Regions from separate parts of the Thermovenabulum gondwanense genome, predicted to be linked through region 2. Evidence: a T-box and tRNA genes for the amino acid it is inferred to sense, from the RefSeq annotation. Region 2 holds a T-box; the other holds one or more tRNA genes.
The links. A T-box is a leader RNA that pairs with one kind of tRNA and senses whether it is charged. The one in region 2 lies ahead of ileS (isoleucine--tRNA ligase), so its partner is inferred to be a tRNA-Ile.

Region 1: it has a tRNA-Ile gene. The T-box ahead of ileS (isoleucine--tRNA ligase) is inferred to sense a tRNA for this amino acid. The anticodon was not compared.

What each region holds. Positions count from the first base shown of each region.
Region 1 covers NZ_LOHZ01000042.1:77,270-82,641, reverse strand. The annotation lists gene ATZ99_RS09860 (CheR family methyltransferase) at 1-300, shown strand, start outside; gene ATZ99_RS09855 (sigma-54 interaction domain-containing protein) at 295-1,722, opposite strand; gene ATZ99_RS09850 (LysM peptidoglycan-binding domain-containing protein) at 1,974-2,558, opposite strand; tRNA gene ATZ99_RS09845 (tRNA-Lys) at 2,865-2,940, opposite strand; tRNA gene ATZ99_RS09840 (tRNA-Tyr) at 2,949-3,034, opposite strand; tRNA gene ATZ99_RS09835 (tRNA-Thr) at 3,045-3,120, opposite strand; tRNA gene ATZ99_RS09830 (tRNA-Ile) at 3,130-3,206, opposite strand; gene ATZ99_RS09825 (M42 family metallopeptidase) at 3,336-4,385, shown strand; gene ATZ99_RS09820 (M42 family metallopeptidase) at 4,376-5,372, shown strand, end outside.
Region 2 covers NZ_LOHZ01000043.1:30,405-35,776, forward strand. The annotation lists gene ATZ99_RS10425 (S-layer homology domain-containing protein) at 1-347, shown strand, start outside; gene ATZ99_RS10430 (bis-aminopropyl spermidine synthase family protein) at 505-1,587, shown strand; T-box leader at 1,626-1,827, shown strand; gene ileS (isoleucine--tRNA ligase) at 1,887-5,036, shown strand; gene ATZ99_RS10440 (nitroreductase family protein) at 5,119-5,372, shown strand, end outside.

The sequences.
Region 1 (5,372 bases), on a different contig from region 2:
AGAAGATTCTTTATTAAAAGAAAAGAAGAATATGAAATATCTGACGACATAAAAAATATGGTGAAATTTATAAAATTGAATCTTTTAACCGATCCATTCCCTAAAGGGATCCATTTAATTTTATGCAGAAATGTTTTAATATATTTTACCGAAGAAGCAAAAGAAATGATTTATAAAAAGTTTAATGAATCCTTAGCTGATGACGGAATTTTGTTCGTAGGAAGTACTGAACAAATAATAATGCCTCATAAATTTGGCTTTTCCAGCATAAAAAGCTTTTTTTATAGAAAAATTTCATAAATTTTCTTTTTGAATACTGTATTTTTTTATTCTATATTGTAAGGATTGCCTTTTTAATCCCAATTTTTCTGCAGCCCGGGTTATATTACCCTGGCATTCCCGCAAAGTGTCAATTATTAATTTTCTTTCAAAATCATCCAATTGCTTTAAAGCACTACTTTTTTGAAAAGTTGTGTTGTTAATCAAAGCTTCATTTAAAAAATAGAAACTTACATATTTTAAAGAGTCAAAAGTAATTATTCCATCATCCTGACAATTCATTAATCCTTCTATAAGGTGCTCTAATTCTCTTATATTTCCGGGCCACGAATATTGTAAAAATAAATCCATCAGCCTTTTATCGATTCCTGTTACATTTTTACCGAATTTTTTATTGTACTTTTCAATAAAATGGTTCGAAAGTAATATGATATCATCTTTTCTTTCTCTTAGTGGAGGGATTTCTATATATATTACGCTTAACCTGAAAAACAAGTCCTTTCGTAAACGGCCAGTTTTTAATAGAATTTCAGGTTTTTCGTTTGTAGTAGCTATAATCCTTACATCAACCGGTATATCGTATGCTGCACCAATTCGCCTTACTACACCTTCCTGCAGTACTCTTAATAGCTTACTTTGAAGGTTTAAACCCATACTGTTAATTTCATCCAATAATAGGGTTCCTCCATCCGCTTGTTCAAATAACCCCGGTTTATTTTCTGCTCCGGTAAAACTTCCCTTGGTAGTGCCGAAAAGAAGGGCCTCTAATAAAGATTCGGGTAAGGCTGCACAGTTTTGAGCGATAAAAGGACCGTCTTTCCTGGGGCTTTCTGCGTGAATGCTTTGAGCAAAAAGTTCTTTTCCTGTACCGGTTTCTCCGTAAATCAAAATTGAAGAAGAGGTTTTAGATACTTTTTTAGAAAAAGCTATCAATTCTTTTATTTTTTTATTTTCGCCGATTATAGAACTAAAATTGTATTTCAAGGAAATATTATTATCCTTTAAAGTTTTTGCCCCCGAAGCTATTTGTCTTAGCTCTACCACTTTTTCTGCAAGGTGGTAGATATTAGTAATATCCCTTGATACCTCAAAAGCTCCGATTATACTACCGTTTTCGATAATAGGGAAGGTAGTATTGACCGCTTTAATTTCGTTTCCTAAAAAACTCCGATATTGCTGATATCGTTTTAAAACAGGCTTTCCTGTTTTTAGTACCTGGCATATTGTGCTTTCTTCGGGAGATAAAGAAGGGTAAACCTCAAATAAGTTTTTGCCAATAACCTTATCGGGATCTATCCCTTCAAATTTTCCCAATATTTTGTTGTAGAACAATATTTTGAAATTATTATCGACAATTATTATCCCCTCATCAAGAGAGTTAAATATCCTCTTAATTGAATCATAAGAAAAGATGTTATAGAGCTGTTTCTCAATATCGTACATATATATCACCAAATAAATATTTCTATATTATTAATTTATTTCCTTCTTTAAGTATAATATTTCCCGGGGCATAGCAATATTTGACGGTATTAAAAAAACGTAGACAATAAACGACAAAATTTTGCTATATTTCCTAACAATGCCCCAAAACCTTATTGAAAGAAAAATATTTTACTCATGAACAAAAAAAGGCTACACTACCAAAGATATCATGTGTGTAGCAGACAAATTAAATGAGCAAAAATTGAAAATTATAAATGACAGCTACCACTGCGTATCGTTGCATACAATATAACATCACCGGATATGCCGGTTTTAGAATTAACAGGACGTATTACTAATCTGGAGTTAGGAACAATTGATGCGAAGGTAGGAAGTTCTATTCTGGTAGCCCAGGTAGGGGGATTTTGAATACTTGGAAACAATTGATTGCCAAAACCTCCTATATCAGGAATATAAATTTCCCCTACATAATTATCAAAATTACCAAATGAGGAAGGTTGAGGTAGCGTTGCCAAAAAGCTGACTGCTTGACCTCCTTGAGGTGCAAAATTAACAAAAGCCACCGCTCCTGTTCCAAACGGCAAACGAAATTGAAGCGTGGAGCTTAGAACGATACAACATGGGTAGGGAATAAGACCCGGCACGCAAAGTACATCGCCGGCATTTATAAGATTAGGATCATTGATATGACGGTTATTTACTGCAAGGGCTTCAAGGCGTGTTCTGAACATCTGAGCTATATTAAAAAAGGTATCTCCAGGCTGAACGGTATATCGGCCCTGAAAAGCGGGAGGACAGGATCGAGGAACTCTACGGACTTGTTTATCTGACATAGTTAAACCTCCGTATAGTAAAATTACTTTGTAATAATATAATATGTTGCCATGATAAGAATTGAAACAAAGGTTTAAAGGGAAATTAAACAAGTAGCAACATCCTCAGCAGGGCGAGGTTATCATTGAAAGGCAAAAGCATCGCAGCAGGAGGAAACCAAACAAGAACCCCCGGCGTTGGTCCGGGGATTTTTTGTTTAGGAGGGTTATTTATAATGTGACATAAAATGTGACCTTTTTACAGCTATTTCCATTTATTTAGGTCACAAAAATAACCTCCGTTACAGGAGGTATAATGCTTTTTTATGGTGGGCCATGTAGGCTTCGAACCCACGACACCCTGATTAAGAGTCAGGTGCTCTACCAACTGAGCTAATGGCCCACATTTAATGGTGGAGAGAGGTGGATTCGAACCACCGAAGGCATCGCCAGCAGATTTACAGTCTGCCCCCTTTGGCCAGCTCGGGAATCTCTCCACTAACTTAATGGAGCCGACGATGGGACTCGAACCCGCAACCTGCTGATTACAAGTCAGCTGCTCTGCCAATTGAGCTACGTCGGCATAAAATTTTGGTGGGCCCACTAGGACTCGAACCTAGAACCGACCGGTTATGAGCCGGTTGCTCTGACCGATTGAGCTATGGGCCCGAACGCAATTTATAGTATACATGAAATTAAAAAATTCGTCAATACTTACAAATAAAATTTTTAGATATAAAATTTGAAGGAAACTAATAATAGTTGTAGAAGTTATATATTGGAAAGGAGGCAAAAAAATTGGATATTAAAGATTTATTAAAGGAATTAATAACAGATCATTCTCCTTCCGGAAGGGAACCGGAGGCTGCTTTTAAAGTAAAAGAATTATTCGGTAAATTTTTTGATGAAGTTAAGGTAGATAAACTGGGAAATATCATAGGGAAAAAGACGGGAAAGGACTCAAAATTTAAAGTTATGATTGCCGCACATATGGATGAAATTGGCATGATGGTCACAAAAATTGAAGAAAGGGGCTTTATTAGATTTACATTTGTGGGTGGAATTGACCAAAGGATTTTACTGGGTCAAGAGGTCTTAGTACACGGCAAAGAAATTGTCCACGGTATAATAGGAAGTAAACCACCTCATTTGCAAGAACCTGATGAAAAAAGTAAAGCTTTGAAAAAAGAAGATTTATTTATTGATACCGGTCTTCCCTACGAACAAATTAAAGATATTGTGAGCGTTGGAGATTTCATTACTTTTAAGAGAAAACCTGTGGAACTTTTGAATAATCATTTTGCCTCTAATGCCCTGGATGATAAGGCCGGTATAGCAGCAATACTATGCTGTATAGAGGAGCTAAAAAAATTAGTTTTCTCCGCGGATGTGTATGGGGTCGCTACTGTACAGGAAGAAGTGGGTTTAAGAGGAGCAATAACCTCGACTTATGGTATATATCCCGATATTGGTATTGCAGTAGATGTCGGACATGGAAATATTCCGGATTTGCCCGAAGAAGAAACTTTTAAATTGGGAAAGGGTCCTGTCATAGCTTTAGGCCCCAATATTCATCCAAAAATTTATGAAAGATTAAAAAACTTAGCCGATGAATATAAATTACCTTATCAGATTGACCCAAATCCTTCCTATACTGGAACGGATGCCTGGTCAATACAGATAACTCGAGCCGGTGTTCCGACAGGGCTAATTTCTATACCTCTTAGATATATGCATACTACCGTGGAAACATTAAATACTGAGGATATTAAACTGATCGGAAGATTGCTTGCATTGTTTATAGCTTCTGTGGATACGGAATTTGTGGAGGGATTAAAATGTTATTAAAGAGACTTTCTGAAGCTGCAGGTGTTTCGGGAAATGAAAATGAAGTGAGGGATATATTAAGGGAGGAATTAAAGGGATATGCAGAAATTAGAACGGATGCTTTGGGAAATCTAATATTTGAAAAAAAGAATGAGGGCAAAAGACCAAGAATAATGCTGGCAGCACATATGGATGAAGTGGGATTGATGATAACCTCCATACTAAAAAATGGGTTTTTAAAGTTTGAAACTGTGGGAGGAATTGATGAACGGGTACTTGTTTCAAAGATCGTTACAATAGGCCCAAATAAGGTTTTCGGAGTTATAGGTGCAAAACCCATTCACAGGCAGGAACCCAAGGAAAGGGAAAATGCATTAAAAATAAAAAATCTTTATATAGATATAGGTGCAAAAGATCAGGAGGATGCGGAAAAAAAGGTTAAAATTGGCGATTACGCTTGCTTTAATACGGAATTTGAAATATTTAAGAACAATATTGTAAAAGGAAAGGCTTTAGATGATAGAATCGGATGCTTTGTGGTAGCGGAAATAGTAAAAAGGAATTATGAAGTGGAAATTTGCGGAGCTTTTACTGTTCAAGAAGAGGTTGGATTAAGAGGCTCCGGAGTTGCAGCTTACCAATTAAAGCCCGATGTCTGTATAGTGGTAGAGGGAACTTTTGCTTCCGATGTTCCTGGTATGAAAGAAGAGGAATACAATACTTTACTTGGCAGGGGACCGGCGATAACTACAATGGATAGAAGCTTTATTGCCGATAAACGTTTAAGGGATAGGGTATTTGAAATAGCAAAGAAAAATAACATACCATGTCAGCCAAGAAGGACAAATTTAGGAGGTACCGATGCGGGCAGAATACAATCTATCGAAGAAGGAATACAAACAATAGTTATTTCAGTTCCTACTAGGTATATTCATTCACCTGTTAGTATCGCTGATCTTAATGATATTAATAATACGATTTCCTTGGTTAATGCTTTAATAAACGATT
Region 2 (5,372 bases):
TTTTAAAGGTGAGCGAAATTGAAGGACTCCACTATGAACTGGAAACCACATCCGGCCGTTATGTTTTAACAGGAAAAACCGGCGGTCTGGATGAAAATATTAGTAAAAGCATACTGGTATTTGGTGAGGTTAAAGACGGTCCATCTATATACATGAGGGGACCGGTGCTGGAGGTCAAAGAATGGTATCTCTTAAACGAAAATAACACTTTAACCTTTAATTTGACCGAAAATACTTCTGTTAAAAAAGATGGGAAAGAAGTCCGGCTTTCGGAATTAAAAGAAGGATCTTATGTGGAAATAAAAGCCCATGATAAAAATATAATTAGCGTAGAAATAATAAAATAATAAAATGATATATTTACAGAATAAAAAGGGCATAAAAGAAGCTCTTGACGAAAAAGATATTCCTTATATATAATAAAATATGCTAAGGGCCTTGTATGCATAATACATACAGGGTCCTTTTATGTGCTTTAAAAATTAATATTTACGGAGGTGGACCATGACCGGAATAGCGGGTATTGCCCGGCAAGTGGAAAGAAGAACGGGTATTAAAACCACCGCAAGGGATGTGGAGAATATCCTTTCTTGCCTGCAGAGGGTCTCGCATTTCTGGGAAGTGGTTTATCTTTCTCAAAAACCTTTTAATATAGTAGCCGAAACCGTAGGTATCCTTATAAACGAGGGCCTTTTGGAAAACAGAGAGGATGGTACTATAGGTTTGACTCAGGCCGGAAAAGAATTGGTGGAAGTGTACAGGATTTACCCCAAAAGGCATTATGCATGTCCTCACTGCGAAAGGCGGGGTCTTGACCTTTCAGAATTCAATGAATTGATTAAAAGATTTGAACAGGAGACCAAGGATCGTCCCGAAGCTGTTATAGACTATGACCAGGGTTATGTCACTTCAAAGACGGTTATAAGCCGAATAGCCATGATGGCGGAAAGAGGAGACCTGGAAGGTAAAAAACTTCTGGTCCTGGGGGACGACGACCTGGTTAGCCTTGCCGCCGGTTTGTCGGAGCTTCCCCAGGAAGTGGTTGTTCTGGAAATCGATGATAGAATTATCGATTACATTAATAAAAAAGCAGTTCAATTGGAGCTTCCTGTAAAAGCTTATAAATACGATTTCAGACAAAGCCTTCCCGGGGAATTTGTCAGGGCTTTCGATACTTTTACTACCGATCCTCCCGAGACCATTGAAGCTCTGGAAGTTGTTATGAAAAGAGGACTTGCGGGTTTAAAGGGTGAAGGATGTGCAGGATATTTCGGGATCACAAAAGCTGAATCTTCTTTTGTAAAGTGGAGAGAATTTCAAAAAATGCTTTTAAATAAGTTCGATGTGACTATAACGGATATAATTGAGGATTTCAACCAGTACGTGAACTGGGGTTACCTTTTAGAGAGCATAAGAGACGATTACTCCTTCGTGCAGGTAAAACCAAAATTGAACTGGTACCGTTCTTCTATGTACAGGATAGAAACGGTAAGCGGCTTTTCGGGAGTTGACAATGAACCCCAGGAATGCGAGCTTTATTTGGATAACGAAGCTCTTATTTACAAGCCTGTTTCGTTGACAAAATAACAAAATTATTGTATATTATTTAGTAAATTTTATATCAAAAAAATGCGATGACGGGGAAAGTAGGAAGCTTTCTTTGCTCCAAAGCGAGCCGGGGTTTGGTGAAAGCCCGGTGGGCATAAGCTTTTCGAAGATCACCCCTGAGTATTGGCCCGAAAAAAGAGTAGGCGCCAGCGGCAAAAAGCCGTTATATTAAATGAGCCCCAAATTAGGGTGGTACCGCGGAAATAACCCGCCCCTTCCATTGCTGGAACAGGGCGGGTTTTATTTTTCAGAAAAATAAAGGGAGGTTAAAAAAGAGGATGTTTAAAAAAGTCGAACCCACCATGAACTTTGTTCCCATAGAAGAAAGTATACTCGAGTTCTGGAAGAAAAATGAGATATTCAAAAAAAGCATCGAGCAGAGAAAAGATGCCCCCAATTACGTTTTCTACGAGGGGCCTCCCACCGCAAATGGAAAACCCCATGCCGGTCACGTTCTTACAAGGGTAATAAAAGATCTCATTCCCAGATATAGGACTATGCTTGGCTTCAGAGTCGACAGGAAAGCCGGATGGGATACCCATGGACTCCCGGTAGAGCTGGAAGTGGAAAAACAGCTGGGTATAAGCGGAAAACCGCAGATAGAAGAATACGGTGTAGAAGAATTTATCAAAAAGTGCAAGGAAAGCGTTTTTACCTACGAGCAGGAATGGAGAAAGATGACGGAAAGGGTCGGTTTCTGGATAGACCTGGACGATCCGTATGTCACCTATCACAACACTTATATCGAGTCAGTTTGGTGGGCTTTGAAGAAATTCTGGGAGAAAGGGCTTTTGTACAAGGGGCATAAAGTAGTACCTTACTGTCCGCGCTGCGGCACTTCTCTTTCAAGCCATGAAGTGGCACAAGGTTATGAGGAGGTCGAAGATCCTTCGGTATTTGTTAAGTTCAGGGTGTTGGATGAAGAAAACACCTACTTTTTGGTCTGGACCACAACCCCCTGGACACTGCCCTCCAACGTGGCCTTAGCGGTGAAGGATGATTATACCTACGTAAAGGTAAAACAGGGTGAGGATTATCTTATCCTTGCTGAGGGCAGGCTCTCGGTCCTGGAAGGGGAATATGAAATAATTGAGAAATTCTCCGGGGAGAGTTTAGCAGGTAAAAAATACGAGCCAATTTTTCCTTTCTTCGAAAAAGAAAAGGATAGGGCGTTTTATGTGGTCTTAGCAGATTTCGTAACCCTTGATGAAGGGACAGGCATAGTACACATGGCTCCTGCCTTCGGTGAAGACGACTACAGGATGGGACAAAAGTACGGATTACCCGTATTACAACCGGTAGATGCTCAGGGAAAATTTACCAAAGAGGTTCCTCTGTGGGAAGGGCTATTTGTAAAAGATGCGGATAAGGGTATTATTAAGGAGTTAAAGGTAAGAGGAAAGCTTTACAAAGCTGAAAGATATAAGCACACCTACCCCTTCTGCTGGAGGTGCGATACACCCCTTTTATATTATGCAAGAAGCAGCTGGTTTATAAAAACCACGGCTATTAAGGAAAGGCTTTTAGAATTGAACCAGAAAATAGGCTGGCATCCGGAACATATCAGGGACGGAAGATTCGGTAATTTCTTGGAAAACGTCATTGACTGGTGTTTAAGCCGGGAGCGTTACTGGGGAACACCCTTAAATATATGGGTTTGCGAAGAGTGCGGTCATCACCATGCGGTAGGAAGCATTCAGGAACTAAAAGAAATGAGCAAGGTTCCTTTTGAAGACATAGAACTGCATAAGCCCTATGTGGATGAAGTAATCCTTTCCTGCCCTGAATGCGGCAAGGATATGAGAAGGGTCCCGGAGGTAATTGACTGCTGGTTTGATTCCGGCTCTATGCCCTTTGCTCAATTTCATTATCCCTTTGAGAACAAGGAAGTGTTTGAGACCCATTTTCCCGCTGATTTTATAGCGGAAGCCATTGATCAAACCCGCGGATGGTTCTACAGTTTATTTGTAATTTCGACCCTGCTTTTTGATCAATCCTCTTATAAAAACGTGCTGGTTATGGGGCACGTGCTGGATCAGTACGGCCAGAAGATGAGCAAGCATAAAGGCAATGTGCTTGATCCCTGGGAGATTCTAAACAACCAGGGTGCGGATGCTATGCGCTGGTACCTTTACGTTTCCAGTCCGCCCTGGGCACCCAGCAGGTTCTACAAAGAGGCGGTCAGTGAAGCTCAGAGGAAATTTCTGGGGACTTTGTGGAATGTTTACTCTTTCTTCGTCCTTTATGCTAATATCGACAATTTTGATCCGAAGGCTTACCAAATTGATCCGAAAGAAAGGCCGGAGATGGACCGCTGGTTATTGTCCAGGGTAAACAGCATAAACAAAAAGATCAGAGAAGAGCTGGAGAAGTACGATATTACATCCGCTGCCAGGGCTTTAGAAGAGCTGGTGGACGATATGAGCAACTGGTATGTCAGGAGAAACAGGGAGAGGTTCTGGAAATCAGAGATGGATCGGGATAAGATTTCCGCATATCTGACTTTGTACGAAGCACTGGTGGATTTCATAAAAATGGCAGCACCTTTTGTTCCGTTTATTACGGAAGAAATCTATCAAAACCTTGTAAGGGAAGTTTACCCTGAAGCTCCCGAAAGCATACACCTGACCTTCTATCCTGAAGTAGAAGAAGGGTTAATTGATCCGGTTCTCGAGCACAAGATGGAACTGGCAAGGAGAATCGTAGAGCTGGGAAGAGCGGCGAGAAACAAAGCAAAGATAAAAAACCGCCAGCCTTTGTCAAAGATGATGGTGCAGCTTAGAAATGTCCAGGACGAGGACCTTATCAGGGATTTAACGGGTATCATTAAAGAGGAGCTCAATATAAAAGAAATAGAGTATATAGATGTGGCAGAGGAATACTTTACCTACATGCTAAAACCCCGCTTTGACCTTCTGGGGCCAAAATACGGAAAACTCATGCCCAAAATAGCAAAGGAAATTTCTTCGGCAAAGGCTTCTGCTTTGATCCGGGAAGCCAGAGAAAAGGGTGAAATAAAAATCAACGTAGAAGGGCAGGAAATTACTATAAAAGAGGAAGAATTAGATATACGGGCGGAAGATAAAGCGGGATACTGCACCGAGGGTGAAGCGGGATACTACGTGGTGCTGGATACCCATATTTCAGAAGAACTCTTACTGGAAGGGATTGCCCGGGAGCTTACCAGCAAAATTCAAAACATGAGAAAGGAAGCAGGGTTTGAAGTAGAAGACAAAATAACGGTTTATTATCAGTCGGGCTCAAAAGAAATTCGGGAGGCGGTTAATATGTTCGGAGAAAGCATTAAGGAAGATACCCTCGCCCTAAATATATCCAGTGAAACGATGCCGCCGGATGTTTTCTTGAAGGAATGGGATATAAACGGGTTCGGCGTTATGCTGGGTATAAAAAGATGTAAAAGAGGTTAATAAAACTTGAAAATTGCCCGCCCCTTATGTAGAATAAAAAGGGCGGGCAAAATACATACATATCGAAAGGAGGCAGTATTAAATGAAGGATGCTATTACTGTGATGAGAGAAAGAAGGAGTGTAAGAAGATTTCTTCAAAAACCCATTCCAAGGGAGGTCCTGGAAGAGATTATTGACTGCGGCAGACTTGCGCCAACAGCCAATAATTTTCAGCCCTGGGTATTTGTGGTGGTAACTCAGGAGGATACAAAGAATAAGATTGCGGAACTTGCTACCTGGGGAAAATTTATTAAGGATGCCGCAGCCTGCGTAGCGGTGTTCTGTGAAAAGGACAA